One region of the Paucibacter sp. M5-1 genome, then DNA from elsewhere that is predicted to be linked to it. Evidence: riboswitches for the same ligand, from Rfam matches in the RefSeq annotation. Region 1 holds a riboswitch; the other holds the start of a gene.
The links. Region 1 has a riboswitch for thiamine pyrophosphate ahead of thiC (phosphomethylpyrimidine synthase ThiC). Riboswitches for the same ligand answer to the same signal wherever they lie in the genome.

Region 1 (8,486 bases):
TCGGTGCTCCTTGTCGACAGGGAATGAGAGTGAATTAGACCGTAGCCGGGCTGAACAGCTCGGCGATCTGCGCACGGGCGCCGGCCACTGCGGCGGCTTCGGCATCCGGGCCCATCGCCAGGCCTTCGGCATAGATGAAGCTGACATCGGTCATGCCCAGGAAGCCCAGCACGGTCTTCAGATAGGGCACCATGGTGTCGCTGGGCTGGTCGCGGTAGACGCCGCCGCGAGCCAGCACCACATAGACCTTCTTGCCCTTGACCAGGCCTTCGGGGCCGTTGGCCGTGTAGCGGAAGGTCGTGCCGGCGCGGGCCACCGCGTCGATCCAGTTCTTCAGCTGGGTCGGGATGCCGAAGTTGATCATCGGCGCGCCGATCACGATCGCATCGTGGGCTTGCAGCTCATTGATCAGCGCATCGTTCTCGGCCACGCGGGCATTCTGCTCGGCGCTGCGCGCATCGGCCGGGGTGAACAGCGCGCCCAACGCGGCCTCGTCCATCACCGGGGTCGGGTTCAGGCCCAGGTCACGCACGGTGACGCTGGCGCCGGCATGCTGGGCCTTCAAGGCCTCGACCAGTTCGCTGGCCAGACGGGTGGAGAAAGAGCCTTGGCCGTCCTGGACACGACGGACGCTGGAATTGATTTGCAGAACGTTCATGGTGGTGCTCCGGTAGTGGGTTGGGTCGTCGTCTTGACGATGACTCCAATGTATTGGGCAGACCCACGAGACAGAAGACGGCAGTCTGGATAAGATCGTTCCGCCAACGAGACAATCACGCCGATATGAGCCTGGACGCCGACGATCTACTGCTGTTTGCCCGCGTGGCCGAGGCCGGCTCCTTCAGCCGCGCCGCCGAGCGGGTCAAGCTGCCCAAATCCACCGTCTCGCGCCGCCTGGCGGCACTCGAAGAACGGCTGGGCGAGAAGCTATTGCAGCGCAGCACCCGCCGCCTGACCCTGACCGAGTTCGGCCAGGGCGTGCTGGAACATGCGCGGGCGGTGGCCGCCGAGGTGGACGGCGCGCTGTCGCTGGCCCTGCACCGCCAGCAGCGCCCGACCGGGCGGCTGCGGGTCTCGATGCCGGCCGACTTCGCCCACCAGGCACTGGCGCCGATGTTGTGCGCCTTTGCCCTGGAGTATCCGGAGGTGTCGCTGGAGCTGGACCTGTCGCCGCGCCGGGTCGATCTGATCGCCGAGGGCTTCGATCTGGCGGTGCGCATGGGCGATCTGCCCGAGGACAGCCAGCTCGCCGCGCGCCGTCTGGCCCTGTTCACGAACAGCCTGTACGCCGCCCCCAGCTATCTGCGCCTGCATGGAGAACCGCAACTGCCCGAGGCCCTGGGCAGCATGCATGGGCTGATGATTCTGTCGCGCTCCGGCGAGCCCATGCCCTGGAGCCTGCGGCGCGGCAGCGAGGGCCTGGCGTGGCAAGGCGTGCCCGACAAGCGCAGCCTGGTCAACGCGCCCGATATGCTGCTGCGCCTGGCCTGCGCCGGCGTCGGCATCACGGCCGTGGGCGACCACTTCGCCCAGCCCTATGTCAGCCGCGGCGAACTGGTGCGGGTGCTGCCCGACTGGGAGCTGGCGCCGGCGGCCTGCTGGGCGGTCTTTCCCGGACGTCGGCTGATGCCGCTGCGCACCCGGGTCTTTATCGAAGCGATGGCCACGGCGCTGTCGGCCTGCCCGGGCCAGTGATGCGGCCTCACTCCGGAGGCCGGAAACCGACCTCCACCGTGGCCACCCGGGTCTTGCTGATCGGCGCGAAACGCCAGCGCGCCACCGCCGCCAGCACGCTGGCGACCAGGCGCTGATTGCTGGACTTCAGCACCTCGGGCGCCTGCACCGTGCCATCGGGCTTGACCTCGAACTGCACCAGCACCGAGCCGCTGCCGCGGCCACGCAGCAGCACCGCCGGGTACTCGGGCTCGACCCGCTCGATCAGCCGCAGCGGCTCTTCCGGCGGCTCGGGGGCGGGCGGCACTGCCGCCACCGCCGCGACCGCCGGGCTGGCCATGGCCGGGCTGGCGGCTTGCGGAGCGAGTGCCACCGCCTGAGTAGTCGGCTCAGGCGGGGCCGCGGTGGCCACCAGCGGCTGCTCGGGCCCGGGCCTGGGCTCTGCTTGAGACTGCTGCGCCAGCGCCGGCCGCTCCGGCGGCGCTGGCCTGGGGGCGGCGGGCGCCGCTGCCGGCCGGACCGGCGCCGCGGCCTCGGGCGCCGCCCTGGGCTTGGCCGGCGCCTTGTCGGCATGGAAGCGTATCCACTGGTAGACCTTGTCGGCATCGCGCTTGGCCCGCTCGGCCGCGCTGAGCTTGGCCTTGGCCTCGAGATCGCCGAGATCCTGCGCCCGGCCTGGGCCGCCGCTCAGTGTCAATGCCATGGCGAGCCCGGCGAACACGCCGGCCCTGTGATGCCGCAAGCTGATCTTCATCCATCCCTCCCTGGTCTGGTGTGGACACTGCGGCTGGTCTTCTGGATCGCCGCCTGTGCGTCAAGCGCCCGAAGTGTAGGCAGCAAGCCCCCCCGAACAGGCTCCGGGTTTGCACCGACTCTTGCCAAACTGTTCACACCTGACCCTATACTGCGCGCCTGCTCCGGGGTGCCCTGCTGCGCTTGATTAAGAAGTCTTAATGAAGCGTCGGGCTGAGATGTGGTGGAAGCCATGGTCCCGCTGAACTTGATCCGGTTTGTACCGGCGTAAGAAGAGCCTGCTCGCCTCCCCATGCCCTGGGCGCGAGCCCTGCCCGCTTCGCGCGCCCGTCCCCAGCCGTTCCAAGACCAGTCTCCGGGGTTCACCTGGAGACCGTCATGAACAGCATCACCGAACCGACCGCGCTGGATCAGAGCATCGCGCTGAGCCGCGAACCCCTGCCCGCGTCGACCAAGATCTATCTGGCCGGCGAGCGCCATCCCGAGCTGCGCGTGCCGATGCGCGCGATCGCGCTGACGAACGGCGAAACCGTCACCGTCTACGACCCCTCCGGCCCCTACACCGACCCGGCCGCCGCCATCGATGTGCGGCGCGGCCTGCCCACGCCACGCGCCGCCTGGGTCGAGGCGAGACAGGACACCGAGGCCTACGAGGGCCGCTGCATCCAGCTGATCGACGACGGCCTGCGCGACCAGGCCCAGCAGCTCAAGCTGCACGAGATCAGCGCCGGCCTGCAGCGCACACCGCGCCGCGCCAAGGCTGGCCACAACGTCACGCAACTGCACTACGCGCGCCGCGGCATCGTCACACCGGAGATGGAGTTCGTCGCGATCCGCGAGAACCAGCGCCATGAATGGATGCGCGAGTACGAAGCGGACGCCGAGCGCGAGGCCCGGCTGAAGGGCCAGTCCTTCGGTGCCAGCATTCCCGAGCTGATCACGCCCGAGTTCGTGCGCGACGAGATCGCCCGTGGCCGCGCCATCATCCCGGCCAATATCAACCACACCGAGCTGGAGCCGATGGCGATCGGCCGCAACTTCCTGGTCAAGGTCAACGCCAATATCGGCAACTCGGCCGTCACCTCGTCCATCGAGGAAGAGGTCGAGAAAATGGTCTGGGCCACGCGCTGGGGCGCCGACACGGTGATGGACCTCTCGACCGGCCGCAACATCCACACGACGCGTGACTGGATCGTGCGCAACAGCGCCGTGCCCATCGGCACTGTGCCCATCTACCAGGCGCTGGAGAAGGTCGGCGGCGTGGCCGAAGACCTGAGCTGGGCGCTGTTCCGCGACACCCTGATCGAACAGGCCGAGCAGGGCGTCGACTACTTCACCATCCATGCCGGCGTGCGCCTGCCCTTCATCCCGATGACGGTCAAGCGCCGCACCGGCATCGTCTCGCGCGGTGGCTCCATCCTGGCCAAGTGGTGCATCGCCCACCATCAGGAGAATTTCCTCTACACGCATTTCGAGGAGATCTGCGAGATCATGAAGGCCTACGACGTCAGCTTCTCGCTCGGCGACGGCCTGCGGCCCGGCTCGCTGTCGGACGCCAACGACGAGGCCCAGTTCGCCGAGCTGCGCACCCTGGGCGAGCTGACCAAGATCGCCTGGAAGCACGATGTGCAGACCATGATCGAGGGCCCGGGCCATGTGCCTATGCACCTGATCCAGGCGAACATGACCGAGCAGCTGAAGCACTGCGACGAGGCGCCGTTCTACACGCTGGGGCCGCTGACCACCGATATCGCGCCCGGCTACGACCACATCACCAGCGGCATCGGCGCCGCGATGATCGGCTGGTTCGGCTGCGCGATGCTCTGCTACGTCACGCCCAAGGAACACCTGGGCCTGCCCGATCGCGACGACGTCAAGGCCGGCCTGATGGCCTACAAGATCGCGGCGCACGCCGCCGATATCGCCAAGGGCCACCCGGGCGCCCGGGCGCGCGACGACGCGCTGTCCAAGGCCCGTTTCGAGTTCCGCTGGACCGACCAGTTCAACCTCGGCCTGGACCCCGACACCGCGCGCGAGTTCCATGACGAGACCCTGCCCAAGGACAGTGCCAAGGTCGCGCATTTCTGCTCGATGTGCGGGCCGAAGTTCTGCTCGATGAAGATCACGCAGGAGGTGCGCGACTACGCCGCCGCCCAGCAGGGCATGGCCGACAAGAGCGCCGAGTTCAAGGCCCAGGGCAGCGAGCTCTACATCCCCATCAAAACCCAATCCTGAACCGATGGCACGCATCGCCATCGCCGGCGCCGGCCTGGCCGGCCGCCTGTTCGCCTGGGCGCTGGCGCGGGCGGGGCACAGTGTCGAGGTCTTCGACACCGCGCTCGGCCCCGGGCCCAGCTTCGACGGCCAGGGCGCGGCCGCCTTCACCGCCGCCGGCATGCTGAGCCCGCTGGCCGAGCAGGAGTGCGGCGGGGAGGACATCGCCGCCCTCGGCTGGCAAAGCCTGGCCCTGTGGCCCGGCATCGTGGGCCGACTCAAGACAGCGGTACGCCTCAGGGTGCAGGGCAGCCTGCTGCTGGCCCACCGCGGCGACCAGGGCGCGGCGGCACGGGCGCTGGCCCGCATGCCCGGTGCTCAGGACCTGAGCCCGGATCAGCTGCGCGCGCTGGAGCCGGCGCTCGCGCCGGGGCCGTGCGCCTGGCTGCTGCCCGGCGAAGGCCTGATCCACCCGGTCGAGGCGATGGCGGCCCTGCATGCCGAGGCGGTCGGCGTGGCCTGGCATTGGCAGCAGGCCGTGAGCGCCGTCGAACCTGGCCGCCTGCAACTGGCCGACGGCCGGCATGTCCACGCCGACTGGGCCATCGACACGCGCGGCCTGGGTGGCCGGCCCGAGCTGCCGAGCCTGCGCGGCGTGCGCGGCGAGGTGGTGGTGCTGGCGCTGCCGGGCCACGGCCTCCTCAGGCCGCTGCGCCTGCTGCACCCGCGCCACCGCGTCTATCTGGTGCCGCGCAGCGAGCACGAGCTGATCGTCGGCGCCAGCGAGATCGAGAGCGAGGACCGCAGCCCGGTCAGCCTGCGCAGCGCGGTGGAGCTGATGGCGGCGGCGCACAGCGTGCTGCCGGCGCTGGCCGAGGCCCGCATCAGCCGGCTGGACCGCAACCTGCGCCCCGCCCTGCCCGACAACCTGCCGCACAGCCATCACGAGCCCGGCCTGCTGCGACTGAACGGCCTGTACCGCCACGGCTGGCTGCTGGCCCCGGCCCTGGTGCAGCGCCTGCTGGGCGAAAGCGGCCTCGCTTCCCTGGAAACCATCCCATGATCACCATCCATCTGGACGAACAAGCGCTGCAGCTGCCGCCCGGCAGCACGCTGGCCGAGCTGCTGGTCCGGCAGCAGCGCGCGCCCGAGAGCGTGGCCACCGCCCGCAATGGCGAGTTCGTTGCCCGCGAGGCAAGACCTGGCACCGTGTTGAGCGACGGTGACCGGATTCTTCTTTTCAAACCGATTGTCGGAGGCTGATATGGATGATGTCCTGACCATCGACGGCGTCGCACTGCACAGCCGGCTCTTCCTCGGCACCGCCGGCTACCCCAGCCCGCAGATCCTGCAGCACGCGATCCGCGCCAGCGGCAGCATGCTGCTGACCGTGGGCCTGAAGCGCACGCTGCAGGCGGGCGACAACGGCGCGCTCGCGCAGGCCTTGGCGAGCGCCCGGGCCCAGGGCGCACGGCTGCTGCCGAACACCGCCGGCTGCCGCACCGCGCGCGAGGCGGTGCAGCTGGCGCAGATGGCGCGCGAGCTCTACGGCACGCACTGGATCAAGCTGGAGGTGGTCGGTGACGAGCTGAGCCTGCAGCCCGACCCCTTCGAGCTGCTCGCCGCCGCCACCGAGCTGGTGCGCGCGGGCTTCACCGTCTTCCCCTACTGCACCGAGGACCTGATCCTGGGCCGGCGCCTGCTGGATGCCGGCTGCGCCGTGCTGATGCCCTGGGGCGCGCCTATCGGTTCGGGCCAGGGACTGATGAATCTGCAGGGCCTGCGCACGCTGCGCGAGCGCCTGCCCGAGGCGCTGCTGATCATCGACGCCGGCCTCGGTGCGCCGTCGCAGGCCGCGCAGGCGCTGGAGCTGGGCTTCGACGCCGTGCTGCTGAACAGCGCGGTGGCCCAGGCGCGCGACCCGGTGGCGATGGCCGAGGCCTTCCGCGATGCCGTGCGCGCGGGCCGCCAGGCCCGCCTCGCCGGGCTGATGGCACCGCAGGATTTCGCGGTGGCCAGCACACCGGTCAGCGGCCATGCCTTCCTGCTGGGTTAAGAGCGATGAACGAGCCTATCTATCCCCACCCCAGCCTGCCCTCGCCCTGGGTCCAGGCCATCAACCCCGACAGCGACCACATGCCGCCCTGGACGCAAGACCCGACCCCGCCGGTGATCTGGAGCGTGGCCGGCACCGACAGCGGCGGCGGCGCCGGCTTGTCGGCCGACACGCGCGCAGCGGCGGCGATGGGTGTGCATCTGTGCCCGGTGGTGGCGGCCGTCACCGCGCAGAACTCGCTGGGGGTACGGGCCGTGTTCCCGCTGCCCGAAGAGCAGCTGCAGGCCCAGCTGGAGGCGCTGGCCACCGACATGCCGCCGCGCGTCATCAAGACCGGCCTGCTGGCCAGCGTCGCGGCGGTAAGGGCGGTGGCCGAGACGATAGACGCGCTGCGGCGTGAGCACGGCTTTGTCGGCCTGGTGGTCGACCCGGTGCTGGGCGCCAGCGCCGGCGGCGCCGGTTTCGCCGACGAGGCGCTGATCACCGCCTATCGGGAATGGCTGCTGCCCCGCGCGAGCCTGATCACGCCGAACCGCCGCGAGGCCGCTCGCCTGACCGGGCTGGCGGATGGCGTGCCGGCCCTGGCCGCCGCGCTGCGGCAGCTGGGGGCACTGGCCGTCTGCATCACCGGCGGGGACGACGCGGCCGAGCTGGCGCTGGACTGGTGGGACGGCCCGCTCAGCCCCTGGCAGCCCGAACTCGGCGGCACGCGCGGCTGGCTGGCCCTGCCCCGTGTGGCGACGCGCCACCACCATGGCAGCGGCTGCAGCTTCGCCACGGCCGCCGCCGCCGCGCTGGCACGCGGCTTCCCGCTGCCCGACGCGACGGTGCTGGCCAAGATGCTGAGCTGGACCGCGCTGCGCGACGGCCATGCCGCCGGCACCGGCGCCGGCCCGCTGCGGCCGGCGCCGGCCTTCGTCGCCGAGCCGCAGGCGATGCCGGTGATGAGCTTCGGCGATGAGCCGCTGGACACCGCCACGCTGGCCCGCTGGGGCCGGGTCTTGCGCGGCGAGGTCACCGCAGACCATCGCTGCGGGCTCTACGCGATCACCGACGACGCGGCTCGCGTGGCCGAGCTTGCCGCTGTGGGGCTGTTCCCGCAGATTCAGTTGCGGATCAAGACCGAGCCTGGCGAGGATCTGCGCACAGCGGTAAGCAGGGCCTTGCAAGGCCTGGGGCAAGGCAGCCAGCTCTGGATCAACGACCACTGGCGCCTGGCCCTGGAGGAAGGGGCGACGGCCCTGCACCTGGGGCAGCAGGACTGGGCGGCGCTGAGCGATGAGGAACGCAGCCTGCTGCTGCGCGAGCGCGAGGTCTGCGGCCTGAAGCTGGGCATCTCCAGTCACAGCCTGTGGGAGCTGGCGCGCGCACGCGGCCTCGCGCCCAGCTATATCGCCTGCGGTCCGGTCTGGCCCACCACGACCAAGGACATGCCCTGGCTGCCGCAAGGTCTGAGCCATCTGCGCTGGTGGGCCCGGATGGCCGGCACACCGGTGCTGGGCATCGGCGGCATCGTCTCGCCCGCGCAGGCCGAGCGCGTGGCGCGCACCGGTGTGGCCGGCGTCTGCCTGGTCAGAGCGCTGGATCAGGGGCCTGCGGTCTGGGCGTCCTATGGAGAAGCCTGGATGCGGGGGCAGTGGGCCGAGTAACGGCCGGGGCCGCTGCGCAGGCTACAGTCCCCGGCATGGCATATGAACTCCACTACTGGCCGACCATCCAAGGTCGCGGCGAATTCGTGCGGCTGGCGCTCGAGGCGGCCGGCGCGCCCTATCTCGATGTGGCCCGTGGG
Region 2 (8,486 bases), 2.5 Mb from region 1:
TGGACGGCCGTGCCTACAGCCAGGCTCATCTGCTGCGCTCGCGCTACCGCTACGCCGGCGAAGTGCGCGCCTGCGGCGAGGTGCTGGTCGATATGCTGCCGCTGCTGGCACGCACCGGTTTCGACGCCGTGCAGCTGCGTGCCGGTGAGAGCGTCGAGGCGGCCAAGCGCGCGCTGAGCTTCTTCCCGGCCCACTACCAAGGCGCCCTGCAAGAAGGCCAGGCCGTCACCAAGCCGGCCTTCGCCAGGACCTGATCATGAGCGGCGAAGTCTCTTCCCTGTTCCCGGCGGCCAGTGCCTCGGCCATTGCCCTCTATGCCCGCGAGACGGCAGGCTTCGAGGAACGCCTGGCCAGGACGGTCGCATTGCTGAAGCAGGCCCATGCCGACCACGGCGACGGCCTGATCCAGTCGACCAGCCTGGGCGCCGAGGACATGGTGATCACCGACCTGATCGCCCGCCATGCGCTGCCGATCTGCATCGCAACGCTGAACACCGGCAAGCTGCACGACGAGACCCTGGCGCTGATCCCGGCCATCGAGCATCGCTATGCACTGAAGGTCGAGGTCTTCAGCCCGGTGCAGGAGGCGGTGATCCACTTCGTCAAGAGCAATGGCGAGCGCGCGATGTACGAGAGCCTGGCGCTGCGCAAGGCCTGCTGCGGCATCCGCAAGCTGGAGCCGCTGGGCCGCATGCTGGCGGGCCGTAGCGCCTGGATCACCGGCCTGCGCCGCGAGCAGAGTAGCAACCGCGCCGAGGTGCCTTTCTCCGAGCCGGATGGCCAGGGCCGCACCAAGCTCAATGTGCTGGCCGAATGGAGCTGGGCCGACGTGTGGCACTACATCGCCAGCCACGATGTGCCCTTCAACGCGCTGCACGACCAGTTCATGCCCAGCATCGGCTGTGCGCCCTGCACCCGAGCGATCTCGGTCGGAGAGGACTTCCGCTCGGGGCGCTGGTGGTGGGAGGATGAGAACGCCAAAGAGTGCGGCTTGCACAAAGCCCATAGCAATGAAGAACTGAAGTCAGGAGCCCAGGCATGAATGCCCCGATCACTCTGCAACAGCTGGCCGCCACGGTGGACCAGCGCCACCTCGATCATCTGGAAGAAGAAGCCATCTTCATCCTGCGCGAGGTGGCGGCCGCCTTCGAGCGCCCCGCCCTGCTGTTCTCGGGCGGCAAGGACTCCTGCGTTGTGCTGCGCCTGGCCGAGAAGGCCTTCAAGCAACGCGTGGCAGGCAACGAGTTCAAGGGCAAGCTGCCCTTCCCGCTGGTCCATGTGGACACCGGCCACAACTTCCCCGAGGTGATAGCGTTCCGCGACCGCCGCGCTGCCGAGATGGGCGAGCGCCTGATCGTCGCGCACATGGACGAGTCGATCAAAAGGGGCACGGTGCGCCTGGCCCACCCGCTGGAATCGCGCAACGGCCACCAGACCGTGACCCTGCTGGAAGCGATCGAGGAGCACCGCTTCGATGTGCTGATCGGCGGCGCCCGCCGCGACGAGGAGAAGGCCCGCGCCAAGGAGCGCATCTTCAGCCACCGCGACAGCTTCGGCCAATGGCAGCCCAAGGAACAGCGCCCCGAGCTGTGGAGCCTGTTCAACACCCGCATCCGCCCCGGCGAGCACTTCCGCGCCTTCCCGATCAGCAACTGGACCGAGCTGGATGTGTGGCTCTACCTGGCGCGCGAGAACATCCCGCTGCCCAGCCTCTACTACGCGCACCCGCGCCAGGTGATACGCCGCAAGGGCCTCTTGGTACCGCTGACCGAGGTGACGCCGCCCGAGGCCGGCGAGCAGGTCGAGACGGCCACCGTGCGTTTTCGCACCGTCGGCGACATGACCTGCACCTGCCCGGTCGAGAGCGACGCGGCCAGCGCCACCGACATCGTGGCCGAGACCCTGACCGTCACGGTCAGCGAGCGCGGTGCGACCCGCATGGACGACCGCACATCCGAGGCCTCGATGGAGCGCCGCAAGAAGGAAGGGTATTTCTGATCATGAGCGCCGTTTTGAACCATCTGATCCACGATGCTGAAGTCGACACCCATCACCGCGCGCTGCGCTTCCTGACTGCCGGCAGCGTCGATGACGGCAAGAGCACGCTGATCGGTCGCCTGCTGTTCGACAGCCGCGCCATCCTGGCCGACCAGCTCGACACCTTGGAAAAACGCGCCGCCGGCCAACCGATCGATCTGAGCTTGCTGACCGACGGCCTGGAAGCCGAGCGCGAGCAAGGCATCACGATCGATGTGGCCTACCGCTACTTCGCGACCAAGACACGCAAGTTCATCATTGCCGACGCGCCCGGTCATGAGCAGTACACCCGCAATATGGTCACGGCCGCCGCTGGCTCGGACGCCGCCGTCGTGCTGGTCGACATCACCAAGCTCGATGTGAGCCAGGACCAGGTGCAGCTGCTGCCCCAGACCCGCCGCCACAGCCTGCTGGCCCATCTCTTGCGCGTGCCGAGCATCGTGTTCGCGATCAACAAGATCGACGCGGCCGAAGATCCGGGTGCCGCGTTCGCTGCGGTCAGCCAAGCCTTGCGGGCTTTTGCCGCCCAGGCCGGCATCGAAGTCACGGCCATCGTGCCGGTCTCGGCGCTGCGCGGAGACAACGTGACCCAGCCGCTGGACGCCGCCTGGTATGACGGCCCCTCGCTCTTGCAGGTGCTCGAAGGCCTGCCGGCAGCGCAAGAGAAGGTCGAGGGCCAGCTCCTGATCCCCGTCCAGTACGTAGCCAAGGAGGGCGAGGGCACCGGGCACCAGCCGCGCACCCTGTGGGGCCGCATCGCCCACGGCCAGGTCAAAGCTGGCGACACCGTGCAGATCCTGCCCAGCGGCGAGACGGCGGTCGTGGCGGAGGTGCGTCGCGCCGGCGAAACCGTGGCCCACAGCGTGGCCGGCGAGTCGGCCGGCGTCGTGCTGGACCGCCAGCTGGACGTCAGCCGCGGCGACTGGATCGTCACGCCGGGCTCGGCCAAGCCCGTGCAGAGTTTCGAGGCAACTCTTGCTTGGCTGGACACCGAGCCGGCGCAGATCGGCCGCAAGTACTGGGTGCGCCATGGCAACCGCTGGGTCCAGGCCCGCATCAGTGCGATCGAACACAAGCTCGATGTCAACAGCCTGGCCGAGACCGAAGCCCATGAGCTGGCGGTCAACGAGATCGGCCATGTGCGCATCGAGGTGCAGCAGGCCCTGCCGGTCGAGCCCTATGCCAGCAACCGCGTTGGCGGCGCGCTGATCGTGGTCGACCCGACGAGCAACCGCACCAGCGGCGCGCTGCTGGTGCGCTGATCATGAGCCAGGGCCGCGTCATCTTCGTCAGCGCCGGACCAGGGGCAGCCGACCTGATCACCTTGCGCGGCGCGCGCGCGCTGGCACAGGCCGATGTCGTGCTGTTCGACGCACTGACCGACCCGGCGCTGCGCGAACTGGCACCGCAGGCCCGGTGGCTGGACGTGGGCAAGCGCGGCTTCACCAACAGCACGGCGCAGACGGCGATCAACGCGCTGCTGGTCAAGCAGGCGCGCAGCCACGCGGTGGTCGTGCGTTTGAAGGGCGGCGACGCCAGCATCTTCGGTCGGCTGGAGGAAGAGCTGCAGGCCCTGGCCGAGGCGGGCATTGCGAGCGAAGTCGTGCCCGGCGTCACCGCAGCGCTCGCCGCCGCCGCCCACACCCAGCGCCCGCTGACCCGGCGCGGCCAGGGCCGCAGCGTCAGCCTGACGACCGCGATGACGCAGGAGGGCGATCTGCGCGCGCTCCGGTCGGCCGACACCGAGGTCTTCTATATGGCCGGGCGCCAGCTCGCCGCGCTGTCGCGCAAACTGGTCGAGGCCGGCTGGCCGGCCGACACGCCGACCAGCGTGGTCTCGCGCGCCGGCTGCGTCGACGCGCTGGCCAGCGAGCACCCGGTGTCAGGTCTTGCGGCCGCCGCCTTGCTGCACAAGGGCCGGCCGACCGTCGTCACCGTGGGCGCCGGCGCCCGGGCGGTGGTGAAAACCTTGCCCAAAGCCCCTGAGCTTGAGCGGCCACAAAGCCGGGCCAAGACCCTCAGTGATTAAAATCCGCCTCTTGCCACCGCCGGGCCGTCCAGGCCCGACCGGCACCAGGCCCTCAAAAACCCGAGTTTTCCCATGACACACGTCGTTACCGAAGCCTGCATCCGCTGCAAATACACCGATTGCGTGGATGTCTGCCCCGTCGATTGCTTCCGCGAAGGCCCGAACTTCCTGACCATCGACCCCGATGAGTGCATCGACTGCGCCGTGTGCATCCCGGAGTGCCCGGTCAATGCCATCCTGCCGGAAGAAGATGTGCCGGGCAATCAGCAGCACATGATCAAGATCAACGCCGATCTGGCCAAGAACTGGCCCAGCATCACCAAGCGCAAGCCGGCCCTGCCCGATGCCGATGACTGGAAAGATCGCACGGACAAGCTGTCCGAGCTGATTCGCTAAGCCCTTTGAGCCCGCACGCCGCCGTGACGACAGCGCTGCCCGTGATCGAGACCGATGCCGTCATCGTCGGTGCCGGCCCGGTGGGCCTGTTCCAGGTCTTCGAGCTGGGTCTGCTGGAGATCAAGGCCCACATCATTGACTCGCTGGCCTATCCCGGCGGCCAGTGCATCGAGCTCTATCCCGACAAGCCCATCTATGACATCCCGGCCGTGCCGGTGTGCACCGGCAAGGAGCTGACCGACAGCCTGCTCAAGCAGATCGAGCCCTTCGGTGCGAGCTTCCATCTGGGCCAGGAGGTCACGGTGGTGCAGAAGCAGGACGACGGCCGCTTCTTCGTCGCGACCGCCAAGGGCACGCAGTTCCTGAGCAAGACCCTCTTCATCGCCGGCGGCGTCGGCAGCTTCCAGCCGCGCACCTTGAAGGTCGAGGGCGCCGAGGCCTTCGAGGGCTCACAGCTGCATTACCGCGTGCGCGGCCCGGAGCAGTTTGCAGGCAAGAACCTGCTGGTGGTCGGCGGCGGTGATTCGGCGCTGGACTGGGCGCTGAACTTCTGCGCCGGCAATGCCGACGGCAACCCGCACAAGGCCGAGAGCGTGATCCTCTTGCACCGGCGGGACGGCTTCAAGGCCGCGCCGGCCAGCGTCGCCAAGATGCGCGCGCTGTGCGAGGCGCAGGAGATGCAGTTCCTGGTCGGCCAGGTGAGCGGCCTGGTCGAGGAAGGCGGCGCGCTGACCGGCGCCCGGGTCACCGGCGCCGACGGCGTCACCCGCATCGTGCCCTGCGACCAGGTGCTGGCCTTCTTCGGCCTGAGCCCCAAGCTCGGCCCGATCGCCGAATGGGGCCTGGCGCTGGAGCGCAAGCAGATCGTCGTCGACACCGAGAAGTTCGAGACCAGCGTGCCGGGCATCTTCGCGGTCGGCGATGTCAACACCTATCCGGGCAAGAAGAAGCTGATCCTGTCGGGCTTCCACGAGGCCGCGCTGGCCGCCTTCGGCGCCGCGCCCTATGTCTTCCCCGACAAGCGCATCCATCTGCAGTACACGACCACCAGCCCGAAGCTGCACAAGGTGCTGGGGGTCGAATCCCCCGTGTTCGACTGAGAACGCGGCGCCGCTACAATCCGGCCACGCTTCACGGCTTTGCTGTGGAGCTCTTCGCTAGGGGTGTTGGCTCACCAGATGAGCCGACTGAGAAAGTCCCTTTGAACCTGATTGAGGTAATCCTCGCGCAGGGAAGCAAGCAAGAGCCGCCGTCGACCACCATTCCTTTCTCCTGCCGACGTGCGCGTTCCTGTGACGCCGACCTGCCATCGCTTGCAGTCCCGATGGCACATCAACACCTGACCCTCCTGGCCGCCGCGCTGCTGTGCAGCACGCTGGCCCATGCCCAACAAGCCTCCAACGCCCTGCCCGCCGTCTCGGTCAGCGGCCGCTCGGCCGACACACCCGTCAGCGTCGGCGGCTTTGGCGACACGCCCATCGCCAAGCTGCCGATCCAGGCCACCTTGCTGGGCAGCGAGCGCATGCTGGACCTGGGCCTGAGTTCGCTGGCCGGCATCACAGCGCTGGACGCCAGCATCGGCGACGCCTACAACTCGCAGGGCTATGTCTCCTATCTGAAGATCCGCGGCTTCGACCTCGACAACCGCTTCAACTACCGCCGCGATGGGCTGCCCATCAATGCCGAGACCGCGCTGAGCCTGGCCAACAAGAGCAGCATCGAGGTGCTCAAGGGCAGCTCGGGCATCCAGGCCGGCACCAGCGCGCCCGGCGGGCTGGTGAACCTGGTCGTCAAGCGGCCCACCGCCGCGCCGCTGAGCAGCCTGCTGCTGAGCGTCAGCGAGCGCGGCACGGTCGAGGCCGGTGTCGACCTGAGCCGCCGCTTCGGCGAGGCCCAGGTCTTCGGCTTGCGCCTCAATGCCAGCGCCGCCGAGTTGCGTCCGCAACTGCGCGACGCCAAGGGCGAGCGCCAGGCTGTTGCGCTGGCCGGCGACTGGCGTCTGGCACCCGACACGCTGCTGGAGGCCGAGTTCGAATGGAATCGGCAGAGCCAGCCCAGCCAGGCGGGCTTCAGCCTGCTCGGCGAGCGCCTGCCCGATGCGAAGTCCATAGACCCACGCATCAATCTGAACAACCAGGCCTGGAGCCAGCCGGTGGTGTTCGACAACCACCATGCGTCGCTGCGGCTGCAGCAGCACCTGAACGCGGACTGGAAAGCGCAGGCGCATCTGGGGCTGCAGCGGCTGACAACCGATGACCGACTGGCCTATGCATCGGGCAAATACGACCCGCTGACTTACGCCTGCGCGCCCTGCGACCGCTATGCCGAGGACGGCAGCTTCTCGGTATGGGACTTCCGCAGCGAGAACGAGCGCCGCGACAGCGACGCGCTGGATCTGTCGCTGGCAGGCCGGTTCATTGCCGCCGGCCTGCGCCATGAGCTGAGCACCGGGCTGCTGTTGAGCCGCTTCGAGAGCCGCTTCCAACGCCAGGCCTACAACCTCGTCGGCGTCGGCACGATAGACGGCAAGACCGAGGTCGGCGCCGATCCCAGCCTGACCGACGAAAACACCAACCGCGACGAGCGCAGCCGCGAGTTCTATCTGCGCGACTCGATCCAGCTCGGCGCCCAGTGGCAGGCCTGGCTGGGTCTGCGCCACACCCGGCTGACGCGTGACAGCGTGCGCACCGATGGCTCGCGCCCCACCCACTACAGCCAGAGCTTCACCACGCCCTGGCTGGGTCTGAGCTATGCGCTTTCCAGCCAGCACGTGGTCTATGCCAGCTGGGGTGAAGGCGTCGAATCGGAGGTCACGCCCAACCGCAGCCGCTACACCAATGCCGGCCAGGCCCTGCCGGCGCTGAAGAGCGAACAGTTCGAGATCGGTTTCAAGGCCGGCAGCAACACGGTGGATTGGGGCATCAATGTCTTCGACACCCAGCGCCCGGCCTGGCGCGATGTCGGTACCTGCGACGACAACGACAACAGCTGCACGCGCGTCGCCGATGGAGAAGCCCGCCATCGCGGCGTCGAGGCGCAAGCCGACCTGAAATGGCGCGGCGGCGGCCTGCTGGCCAGCGCGATGAAGCTGCGCGCACGCCGCCAGGGCAGCGCCGACCCCAGCCTCAACGGCCTGAAGCCGGCCAATGTGGCCGAGCGCTCGCTGAAGCTGCAGGCGCGGCAGAACATCGGCCTGCCCGGTCTGCAGTTGCAAGCCGGCCTGGTGTATGAAGGGGCGCGCGCCGTGTTGCCCGACAACAGCCTCAGCATCCCCAGCTGGACCCGTCTGGATCTGGGGGCGCGCTACGAGCACAGCCTGGGCAATCAGCTGCTGATCTGGCGAGTCGGCGTCGACAACGCCAGCAATCGCCGGGCCTGGAAGGAGTCCCCCTTCCAGTACGGCCATGTGTACTTGTACCCACTCGCGCCCCGCACTTGGCGCGCAAGTTTGGAACTCAGCTTGTAAAGCCAAAAAAATCCGGTCTATAATGCAAGGCTCTGTTCCTCGATAGCTCAGTCGGTAGAGCGCCGGACTGTTAATCCGTAGGTCCCTGGTTCGAGCCCAGGTCGAGGAGCCAGAATTTCAGTGGCAGTGGTACGGATCCGCTGCCGCAAACAAGAAGTAAAAAACATACCGAACAATTCCTCGATAGCTCAGTCGGTAGAGCGCCGGACTGTTAATCCGTAGGTCCCTGGTTCGAGCCCAGGTCGAGGAGCCAAATATTGAAGCCCTGCATGTGAAAGCGTGTGGGGCTTTTTTCTTGCCCAGTCACTCGCCGCCATGAAGCCCCTCATCCAACTCTTCTTCAGAACCCTGCGCACCCTGCTTGGCCCGGTCATGCTGCTCAAGGAACGCCTGTCCCGCCCGGCGGCCTTGCAGCGCCCCGCCGAGCAACAGGCCGAGGTCGATCGGCAGTGCGACAACCTGGCGCTCTATCAGTTCACGACCTGCCCCTTCTGCATCAAGGTCCGCCAGGAAATGCATCGCCTGGCCCTGCCTATCCAGCGCATGGACGCCCAGCAT

Region 2: it holds a riboswitch for thiamine pyrophosphate, as region 1 does, so the genes downstream of both, O5M90_RS09215 (TonB-dependent siderophore receptor) here and thiC (phosphomethylpyrimidine synthase ThiC) in region 1, are expected to answer to the same signal.

The regions. Positions count from the first base shown of each region.
Region 1 covers NZ_JAPZLM020000001.1:4,528,801-4,537,286, reverse strand. The annotation lists gene O5M90_RS21590 (FMN-dependent NADH-azoreductase) at 35-658, opposite strand; gene O5M90_RS21585 (LysR family transcriptional regulator) at 784-1,695, shown strand; gene O5M90_RS21580 (energy transducer TonB) at 1,703-2,428, opposite strand; TPP riboswitch at 2,583-2,718, shown strand; gene thiC (phosphomethylpyrimidine synthase ThiC) at 2,806-4,662, shown strand; gene O5M90_RS21570 (FAD-dependent oxidoreductase) at 4,667-5,704, shown strand; gene thiS (sulfur carrier protein ThiS) at 5,701-5,904, shown strand; gene O5M90_RS21560 (thiazole synthase) at 5,906-6,697, shown strand; gene O5M90_RS21555 (bifunctional hydroxymethylpyrimidine kinase/phosphomethylpyrimidine kinase) at 6,703-8,346, shown strand; gene O5M90_RS21550 (glutathione S-transferase) at 8,382-8,486, shown strand, end outside.
Region 2 covers NZ_JAPZLM020000001.1:1,979,270-1,987,755, forward strand. The annotation lists gene O5M90_RS09180 (DUF934 domain-containing protein) at 1-254, shown strand, start outside; gene O5M90_RS09185 (phosphoadenylyl-sulfate reductase) at 257-1,042, shown strand; gene cysD (sulfate adenylyltransferase subunit CysD) at 1,039-1,998, shown strand; gene O5M90_RS09195 (sulfate adenylyltransferase subunit 1) at 2,001-3,299, shown strand; gene cobA (uroporphyrinogen-III C-methyltransferase) at 3,302-4,066, shown strand; gene fdxA (ferredoxin FdxA) at 4,139-4,462, shown strand; gene O5M90_RS09210 (NAD(P)/FAD-dependent oxidoreductase) at 4,468-5,562, shown strand; TPP riboswitch at 5,612-5,713, shown strand; gene O5M90_RS09215 (TonB-dependent siderophore receptor) at 5,787-7,928, shown strand; tRNA gene O5M90_RS09220 (tRNA-Asn) at 7,965-8,040, shown strand; tRNA gene O5M90_RS09225 (tRNA-Asn) at 8,106-8,181, shown strand; gene O5M90_RS09230 (glutaredoxin family protein) at 8,244-8,486, shown strand, end outside.